3 regions of the Brevibacillus sp. NRS-1366 genome follow, and region 1 is predicted to be linked to each of the others. Evidence: riboswitches for the same ligand, from Rfam matches in the RefSeq annotation. Region 1 holds a riboswitch; each other region holds the start of a gene.
What was found. A riboswitch is a leader RNA that binds a small molecule or an ion and turns the genes downstream of it on or off. The one in region 1 is predicted to bind lysine.
Positions count from the first base shown of each region.

Region 2: it holds a riboswitch for lysine, as region 1 does, so the genes downstream of both, ACIFQN_RS20955 (aspartate kinase) here and dapD (2,3,4,5-tetrahydropyridine-2,6-dicarboxylate N-acetyltransferase) in region 1, are expected to answer to the same signal.
Region 3: it holds a riboswitch for lysine, as region 1 does, so the genes downstream of both, ACIFQN_RS23580 (amino acid permease) here and dapD (2,3,4,5-tetrahydropyridine-2,6-dicarboxylate N-acetyltransferase) in region 1, are expected to answer to the same signal.

Region 1 is NZ_JBITPN010000015.1:13,723-17,075, forward strand. It holds gene ACIFQN_RS07875 (EcsC family protein) at 1-77, shown strand, start outside; gene ACIFQN_RS07880 (GNAT family N-acetyltransferase) at 57-623, opposite strand; gene ACIFQN_RS07885 (flavodoxin) at 743-1,195, opposite strand; lysine riboswitch at 1,347-1,533, shown strand; gene dapD (2,3,4,5-tetrahydropyridine-2,6-dicarboxylate N-acetyltransferase) at 1,713-2,423, shown strand; gene ACIFQN_RS07895 (aspartate aminotransferase family protein) at 2,439-3,353, shown strand, end outside.
Region 2 is NZ_JBITPN010000023.1:46,763-50,115, reverse strand. It holds gene uvrC (excinuclease ABC subunit UvrC) at 1-693, shown strand, start outside; lysine riboswitch at 779-966, shown strand; gene ACIFQN_RS20955 (aspartate kinase) at 1,220-2,458, shown strand; gene ACIFQN_RS20950 (DUF2507 domain-containing protein) at 2,512-2,964, opposite strand; gene ACIFQN_RS20945 (succinate dehydrogenase cytochrome b558 subunit) at 3,331-3,353, shown strand, end outside.
Region 3 is NZ_JBITPN010000028.1:21,579-24,931, reverse strand. It holds gene ACIFQN_RS23590 (DinB family protein) at 1-20, shown strand, start outside; gene speD (adenosylmethionine decarboxylase) at 186-1,535, shown strand; lysine riboswitch at 1,631-1,816, shown strand; gene ACIFQN_RS23580 (amino acid permease) at 1,936-3,353, shown strand, end outside.

The DNA.
Region 1 (3,353 bases):
CCCATGCTGGCATGATGCTGTACCAAAAAAGGCGAATCCTGGAGCGGTTGCGTCAATCAGATGGTCACGAGGTTTAATCGCTCTCGGTCTTCGGCAGTAATGGCAAAGATAATATGATCTTCCCATTTGCCGTAAATTTGCAAGTACCGCAGAGACAACCCCTCGTGGCGGAATCCGTTTTTTTCCAACACGCGAATCGAAGCAAGATTACGTGGCATCACTGCTGCCTGTACCCGATGTAGATTGGCATCCGAGAAGGCATATTGCAGAGCCAGATTTACGGCAGATGTGGTATAGCCTTTTCCGTTGCAATCTTTGTCCATAAAGTAGCCGAGTGTTGCATTCTGCCAAGCACCGCGAGCGACATTGGACAAAGCGACACGCCCGATCATTTCATCTTTTTTGGAAAGAAAGACGCCAAAAGCAAAGCCAGTACCAGCCTCGAAGTCTCGCACGGCATCGGCCACCTGTTGCTGTTGACCTTCCAGTGTCAGATGAGAGGCAGGGCGAATCGGCTCAAAAGGGGCTAGAAAGTCTTGGTTGCGCAGCCGAAGCTCTAGCAGCTTGGCTGCATCTTGCAGCTCAAGAGGGCGCAAATAAATCATATCCGTATGTAATGACATCGCACGATCCTCCTTAAGAGATTTGTTCAATCCTTTTTGAACATCCTCTTTAAGTAAATTGGTGGATCGATAGTGTATCATGATCCTCTTCTTTAGAAAAGGCGTAATTAACAAAAAAATTACGAACTAGACACTTCCAAAAGCTCCGCAAAAGAAACACCATATACTTTGCACGTCTCTACTTCTTTGGCGGTAGGGGTAAGCTCGATTTTCAGGCCCTCCAGCGGGGTCTCGGCTCCACGCTCACGGGCTTTCTCCAGAAGAATGTCAACAGCCGCGCCGACATGCTCATAAGCAGAATCGCACGAGCCAAATACGATGACTTTTTTTGCGCTCAGATCAATTTCATTCATTTCTTCATAGAAATCCAGGCATTCGTCTGGGAGCTCCCCATCGCCCCACGTATAAGCCCCGAGCGCGATCCCATCATATAACTCAAGTTCCTTTGCATGGGTATCCATTATTTCTTTTATCACTAGCGCAGCACCAGTAGAGCGGATACCATCTGCGATAGCCTCAGCCATTTCTTGTGTATTTCCAGACATGCTTGCGTAAATAACCAGAATATTCATAAAACGCACCCCTCCAAGTTTAGGAAATGAAAATCATTCTCGTAAACAAAATGATGAAAATGATTCTCATTGTCAATGAAATATTCGTTTTCACAAAGCAGTTGCCACAACGGATTGATTTTGGTAGAGTTAAATGAAATTATCATAGTAAGGTCTAAATAGAGGTGCGCCGAGGAAGAGTACATCTTTTCGATATCCGTAGGGGACGGGAAAAGACGGAAAGGCTAAAGCGCCGAAGCTGCTGCTGTTCCCCTGAATAGCAATGGTTGGGGTGGCTCGTGAATAATGATCATCCTGTCATGAAAGGTGTCAGCCTTTTGTGGAGCGCTATTTACGATTTGCTTGCGGAGTATCGAAAGCAATGAGATAGCGAATGCACTCATTGCTTTTTTTACGTGGAGGAAATTCTACTTTCCAAAAGCGATAAAAATCATTCGCAAATTGCGGAGCTGCTCCGTGAGCAGGCCTTGTGCAGAGGTTCATTTATTTGTTTCTTAATTAAAAGGAGGACTCACCTGTGAACATGATGGATGCTAACGAAATCATTGCGTTTATTCAAAAAAGCGAAAAGAAAACACCAGTAAAGGTATACGTAAAGGGTAATCTGGAAGGGATCGACTTCGGAGCAAATGCAAAGGCATTTATTACTGGAGGAACAGGTGTCGTATTTGGCGAGTGGAAAGAAATCGAGCCTGTACTCGCGCAGCATGCTGAAAAGATCGAAGACTATGTGGTAGAAAACGACCGCCGCAATTCTGCCATTCCGCTTTTGGACACCAAGGGTATCCAAGCTCGTATTGAGCCAGGTGCAATCATTCGCGACCAAGTAACGATTGGGAACAACGCTGTTATTATGATGGGTGCTTCGATTAATATCGGTGCAGTTATCGGCGAAGGTACGATGATTGATATGAATGTAGTAGTTGGCGGACGCGGAACGATTGGCAAAAACTGCCACATCGGCGCGGGTTCCGTCATTGCCGGTGTTATCGAACCACCATCCGCACAGCCTGTTGTGATCGAGGATGATGTAGTGATTGGTGCCAACGCTGTCGTTCTCGAAGGTGTTCGTGTAGGAAAAGGTTCTGTTGTAGCAGCAGGTGCCGTAGTAATCGAAGACGTACCGCCTTATGTAGTAGTTGCAGGTACGCCGGCGCGTGTTATCAAGCAAATCGACGACAAGACTCGCTCCAAGACAGAAATCAAACAGGAACTACGTCAGCTCTAAAGGGAGAGTGTGGTCATGGATTGGCGTTCGCTTGATGAACAATATATCGTCTCCACGTACAAACGTTTGCCAATTGCTATCGTCAAAGGAGAAGGCAACTACCTGTACGATACAGATGGCAAAAAGTATCTGGATTTGTTTACTGGACTCGCCGTGAATGTGCTTGGTCATTCTCATCCACGTATTCTAAAGGCCCTTCGTGAGCAAGGGGAACAGTTTTTGCACATTTCGAATGTCTTTCTCAATCAGCCTGCCATTCGTCTTGCGCAGCGTCTGGTCGAGCATACGATCCCCGGCAAGGTGTTTTTTACCAACTCCGGGGCCGAGGCGACAGAAGCTGCGATCAAACTGATCCACAAGTGGACAAAAACCGAGGGAGCGGGACGCGAGGGAATTGTTGTCCTTCGTAACAGCTTTCACGGTCGGACACTGGGGGCTGTTCGTTTGACCAGACAAGCACATGTCTATCAAGATTTCCCGCAGCCCGCTTTTTCTGTCTTTGAGCTGGATGCAGAGGATACGGCTGGACTGCGGGCTCTTTGCCAGAAGGTAAAGCCAGCTGCTGTATTGATGGAGCCTGTGCTTGGATCTGGCGGTGTGCTTCCACTTTCGGAGACTTTCCTGCAAGATGTATCAGCGATCTGCCAGGAAGAAGGCATGCTGTTTGCCATGGACGAGATCCAGACAGGTATGGGACGTACGGGGAAGCTTTTTGCTTATCAGCATACTGACGTGACGCCTGACCTGATTTTGTTTGCAAAAGGGGTAGGCGGAGGTTTACCGCTTGGTGGCGTAATTGCCGGGCCAAAACTCATGAATCAGTTTAAACCGGGCGATCACGGAACGACCTTTGCTCCCTCACCGCTTTCCGCCGCATTGGGGAATGCCGTTATGGATGAGCTCTTAGACCCTGCATTTGCGGCAAGTGTT
Region 2 (3,353 bases), on a different contig from region 1:
CAGGCCGTGCACAATCTCGGTCACATTCTAGGTATCGGCGTTCCTCATCGCATCGAGGCCTTTGACAACTCCAACATACAAGGTACGGAGCCTGTATCGGCGATGATCGTCTTTACCGATGGCCGACCCGATAAAAAGGAATACCGCAAATTCAAAATCAAAACAGTCGAAGGTCCCGATGATTATGGATCCATGCGAGAGGTCATTCGTCGCCGCTATTCCCGGCTGCTCAAGGAAAACCAGCCGATGCCTGATCTCATCGTCATCGACGGGGGAAAAGGGCAAATCAGTGCAGCGATGGATGTATTGGAAAACGAGCTGGGGCTCTATATTCCGGTCTGTGGTTTGGCAAAAGACGATAAGCACAGGACAGCTCAGCTTATGTACGGAGATCCGCCTGAGCCTGTGAATTTGAAACGAGACAGCTACGAGTTTTATTTGTTGCAGCGTATTCAGGACGAGGTGCACCGGTTTGTTATCACCTTTCACAGGCAATCTCGAACCAAAACGATGCTCTCCTCCCAACTGGATGAGATTCCTGGCATTGGAGAAAAACGGCGCAAGCTCCTGTTTACTCATTTTGGTTCGATGAAGAAAATGCGTGAGGCAACCGTAGAGGATTTCCGCCAGTTAGGAATCGGTGACAAGCTGGCAAAAGAAATTATCGCCCATTTGCGGAAGGTAGATTCGTAATAAATCGTGAAAAACGATTGAACTGTTTGTCAGCCCATGATATAATGCCTTTCAAACAGAATAGTAAGCCTCACTTCCATATATGGAGTGAGGTAGAGGCGCGAAAACCAAAAGTACCACCCTGAGATCGGGTATCTGTGAAGGGTATGGGAAAGGGGAATTCGCCGAAGTGTGGAGGGGAACCCGCTTTTCTCCATGCTGGGTCTGCATTGAATAAATGCAGGACTGTCATCTCGGCAATCACCAGTTGCCAGATGGAGAGCTATCTCACGGTGAGTCCGTGTGAGTCATGATGGTTGATTCTGTCATGCTACATGGACTGGACCGCGTGTATTGGAGGGGAGGAACCGGTATGTCGAAACAATAGGCAGCGGCAGGTACTTATTCCTAGTCGATGCCTTTTTTTAATAGTACGAATTCATGTATACGATAGAGACCATACAGATAAAAATCAGACGAAACCATACAAAAAAAAACAGAAACCATACCTGATAAATCATTGGATATGAAAAGGGAGAGAAGCCGCATGGGGTTGATCGTGCAGAAATACGGAGGCACCTCTGTAGGTACCATTGAGCGAATTTTACGAGTAGCGGATCGAATCATCAACTATAAAGAGGAAGGGCATGATGTGGTCGTGGTCGTCTCGGCGATGGGCAAGTCTACGGATGTATTGGTAGACATGGCTAAGCAGATCACCGCGTACCCATCAGAGCGGGAAATGGATATGCTCTTGACCACGGGGGAACAGGTATCCATCTCGCTTTTGGCAATGGCTTTGCACACAAAAGGCTATGACGCTATTTCCTTGACTGGCTGGCAAGCAGGCGTTACGACGGAAGCGATTCACGGTCGAGCTCGAATCAAGCAGATTGATTCGGAAAGAATCCAAGCCGAACTGAGTCGTGGACGCGTCGTGATCGTAGCAGGCTTCCAGGGAATCAGCGATGAGGGTGAAATTACTACGCTTGGCCGAGGTGGATCGGATACATCTGCGGTCACATTAGCAGCCAGCCTGGGGGCAGAGAAATGCGAGATCTTTACAGACGTGTCAGGCGTATACACAGCTGATCCACGTATGGTCCCGGCAGCAAGCAAGCTGGACACGATCTCCTATGATGAGATGCTTGAGCTAGCGAATCTTGGAGCTGGAGTCTTGCATCCGCGTTCGGTGGAGGCTGCTAAGAAATACAAGGTACGGCTGGTGGTCCGCTCCAGCTTTACTGGTGAAGATGGTACGTACGTTGAGGAGGTTGCCAATATGGAAACAGGAAGAGTAGTAAGTGGAGTCGCGCATGACGAAGATGTAGCAAAGATTACGGTTGTCGGTATGCCTGCCAAGGTAGGAACCCTCTCCCGCCTGTTCAATACTTTGGCTGACAACCAGGTGAACGTGGATATTATTATCCAGAGCTCCTATGATGCCGCGGTAACGAACATTTCTTTTACAGTAGCAGCAGATGATTTGAAAAAGGCGCTGGATACGCTTGGCGCGAATCAGACGGTGCTGGGCTTTGAAAAAGTAGACTTCGAGGAAAACCTGACCAAGGTTTCCATTGTAGGCTCCGGCATGATCAATAATCCAGGAGTTGCAGCTGAAATGTTCCGCGTCCTGGCTGAAAAGGAAATTTCTATTAAAATGGTATCTACTTCTGATATCAAAGTATCATGCGTGATTCCAGCAAGCCTGACAGAGCTGGCAGTTTGCAGTCTCCACACAGCCTATGGCCTGGATGTAGCTGAAACAGCTGTCGTGCACGGCTGAGAAAAATCCCCCTCTCCCCGCAGGTAGAGGGGGCTACTTATGTGAGCGATTGCTCATTTTTGGCTACGTGTGACAATCCGAACATCATCGTTGCTTGCTATTTCTAGCTGGGCTACGATTTCTGTTCCTTTCCACCTCTCCAAGGCCCCGGCGACGATCCCCGATTCTAGAGAAAGCGTTCGAGACAGACGTTCCGGTGACTGGTAGCTATGAATCGTATGCGAGAGTTTATAGGTCGTGCACTCCTCTGTGGCCTCCAGTAGGTCTAATTGCCCGAGACCAAGTCTCATAAACGGCAGAATGATGCCATTTGCCGATTGAATAGGGATTTTCCGACCAATATCTTTGCCTAGCCAGTAGAGAATGGGGCTTTCGCTATTACCGAGCAGGGTGTTGGTCAACGTTTCGCGGAGGAAATGATAGCCAAGATAGGGCATGTTCATCCGTTCAGCATAAGGAATCGTTTGGGCAGGCAACAGGGCTGCCAGTTGATCCGTCTCTTTCATTGTGCTCCCTCCTGTCTGTACTAGATTATGAGGAGGGGGCAGTTTTCATGACCAATTTAAGAGAGAAAAATAGCGGAATTGAGCATTGTTATTCTAACAATAGATTTAGTCTATTGATTGGCTTGACGCTCTCAGTCGACAAGAGTACAATTGGATTTGGTCAAAGTTTTGCCCAACTTTTTTTCGTATTTTGACACATTACGACAAGGTTGGACGAGAAGAAAGACGGTTTTTCGTCATGTCTAACGAGAATCGCAATGGGTTAGGATATGGGAGAAAGGTCTATCAAAACGGCCAAGGCCGTTTTGTCGACCGAAAGCGGGCATATGAAATGAGCACTACATACATCGAAAGGGGGACCATTGTATGGCGAAAGGCCATAGCTTTCT
Region 3 (3,353 bases), on a different contig from region 1:
AAAGACGCTCTTTTCTGTAAACCATTACTGTCTTTGTACTACTGTAGCTATTGGCGGCGAAGTACAACCTATTTCTTGCTCTCCTGTGTCAATCGTACAAACCTTTATCGAGTCATAACCGTATCCTAATTGTACACAAGGATAAAGGAGTTGTTCGCTTTGAGCAAATGGGTTGGGGATGTACATTGAAAGAAGTAAAAGGGCGCCATATAGTAGTAGATGCCTACGATTGTGATCCTCTTTTATTAGATGATCTCGTTCATTTGGAGAAGCTGCTCAGTCAAATTGTCTCATCTCTTGGCATGCAGATTCTAGCAACCAACTTCCATCGTTTTGAACCTCAAGGAGTAACCGGAATTGTTCTTCTCTCCACATCGCATCTTTCGATTCACACGTGGCCTGAGTATTCCTATGTCGCCTTTGATTTGTTTACTTGTGGCGACGATGATCCAGCTACGGAAATAGAAACACTTTTACGTGGACTTTCATCAGAAAGAGCGATTATATACGGGCTGGATCGCTCCATCAGTAACGACGACGGTGACCCTGCCATCTGGGCTATGCTTTCCGAGATTGAATCGTCAAGCGATTCAGACAGCACCGAAGAGTACTCTCTTTCCAGCGTAGCGCTTGAAATGGATTCAGCTTCAAACCGGGGTGACATCTATGACCAGATAGAGCGTAATGAAATGCTGTCTGGCAAACATAACATGCTGTTCAAAGGAACCAGCCAATATCAGCAGATCGAACTGATACAGGCTACAGATATACGCATGTACCTGGATGGGCAGTTGCAGTTCAGTTCAATAGATGAAAGAGTTTATCACGAAGCACTTGTCCATCCTGCTTTCGCTTTTGCTCCTTCCCATGAACGAGTGCTCATCGTCGGTGGCGGTGACGGACTGGCCGTTCGGGAAGTTCTGAAGTACGCGGATGTGAAGCATATTGATCTCGTCGATCTGGATTCGATGGTGTTGGATGTTGCCAAGCTCGTGCCCGAAGTCGTCTCTTTGAATGGGGCTTCGCTCCACGATCCGCGTGTGCATATTCATCCCCAGGACGCTGTCCAGTATTTAGACGCGCAGCATGCTCCCTACCAAATCATCATCGTGGATTTTCCTGACCCAGCCGATGAAGTGATTTGTACGCTCTACACCAAAGAGTTCTTTCAAAGCCTTGCGCAAAATCTGTCCGGTGACGGTGTCTTGGTTTGCCAATCCTTTTCACCGGAAGTTGCGCCAACGGTTTATTGGAGTATTGGGCTCACATTAAACAGTGCAGGATTGGATACGCAATCGTACCACTGTCTCGTTCCCTCCTTTGGAGATTGGGGATTTCATCTTGCGGGACACAAACCACTGGCCCAAATGACGGATACCATTCCCGTACAGACCCGTACCCTTCCAAAAGATCTGGCTACCATGTTTACTTTCAAACAGGGTATACTCGAGAAACGAGCCGATGCAATCGAAAATACAATGGAGAATCTGGTTTTGCATGAATTTTATCAACAAGAAGCGGTAAGCGGCAGCTAAAAAGGGACTGACTATATTCACCATTGCTTAATGTCGCACAATCCTATATAGTTTATAAATAAATCAATTTCATACATGTTATCCTCATCTTTCACGGTGAGGATAGAGGTCGCGGCTTTTATATGCTCCTGTACGAGATTCAGAAGAAATCAATGACTACTGGAAAAGGAAAATCCGCCGAAGTTCATAGCGTATCTCTGTACGCGTGGGCTGGGGCTGTACCCGAAAGGGGCAGAACTGTCACGTTTGCTTGCCGGCAAATGTGGTGTGCTATCTTCAGTGAAGGCTTGGTGGGGATTTGATGATACCGCTTCTATGCCTCTTTTTGGCTATAGGCGGTTTTTTCGTTTCCGACCTTCCTTCCGTTAAACCATTTTGAGAAAGGTCGTGCAAGAAAGGTATGTCACAAAATCAATTGCAACGAGGTCTAAAAGCCCGTCATCTGACCATGATCGCCATTGGCGGTTCGATCGGTACGGGATTGTTCCTTGCGAGTGGCGGCTCCATTCACTCTGCCGGACCCGGTGGAGCCTTGGTCGCCTATATCGCCATTAGTATCATGGTTTACTTCCTGATGACCAGCTTGGGAGAAATGGCAGCATTCATGCCTGTCTCCGGTTCGTTCTCTACTTATGCAACCAGATTCGTCGATCCTTCCCTGGGCTTTGCCCTTGGCTGGAATTACTGGTACAACTGGGCGATTACCATTGCCGTCGAGCTGTCAGCGGCTGCCCTTATTATGAAATACTGGTTCCCAAATACTCCCTCGATCATGTGGAGTGCTTTATTCCTCGTCCTTATGTTTAGTCTTAATCTCTTATCTGTCAAAAGCTATGGAGAATCGGAATATTGGTTTGCTTTGATTAAAGTCGTGACAGTTATCGTCTTTATCATCATTGGTGTTCTGATGATTTTTGGGATCATGGGCAAAGAATCGGTAGGTTTCCAGAACTTTACCAAAGGCGACGCACCATTTAACGGCGGTTTCATGGCACTCTTGGGTGTCTTTATGATTGCAGGGTTCTCCTTCCAAGGAACTGAGCTCGTTGGTGTAGCTGCCGGCGAAAGTGAAAACCCCACTAAAAATATTCCAACGGCGATTCGCCAAATTTTTTGGCGCATTTTGCTCTTTTATATTTTCGCGATTCTCATCATTGGCCTGCTGGTTCCGTACGACAATCCAAACTTAATCAGCGGCGACATTACAGACATTGCCATCAGTCCATTTACCATCGTTTTTGAAAAAGCTGGATTTGCCTTTGCTGCATCGGTGATGAATGCTGTCATTCTCACCTCTGTTCTATCAGCAGGCAACTCTGGAATGTACGCTTCCACCCGTATGCTCTGGGTACTGGCAAAGGAAGGAAAAGCTCCAAAATGGTTTGCCAAAGTCACACGTAACGGTGTACCGATCAACTCTTTGATCCTGACCGCTCTGATCGGGGCGCTTGCCTTTTTGTCCTCTTTGTTTGGAGAAGGAGAGGTTTACATCTGGCTGTTAAACGCATCTGGGATGTCAGGCTTCATCGCTTGGCTTGGTATCGCTATTAGCCATTACCGCTTCCGCAAAGCTTTCCTCGCGCAAGGACGCGACCTGCGAGAGCTGCCATATCGGGCAAAGTGGTTCCCGTTTGGACCGATTTTCGCTTTTATCATTTGCTGTATCGTTATTCTTGGACAAAATTACTCTGCTTTTACCGGAGACGGCATCGACTGGAATGGATTGATGGTCTCGTACATTGGCCTGCCACTCTTCTTGATCGTCTGGCTCGTTTATAAATACACGAAAAAGAGCAAGCTGGTGCCGCTTGATAAAGT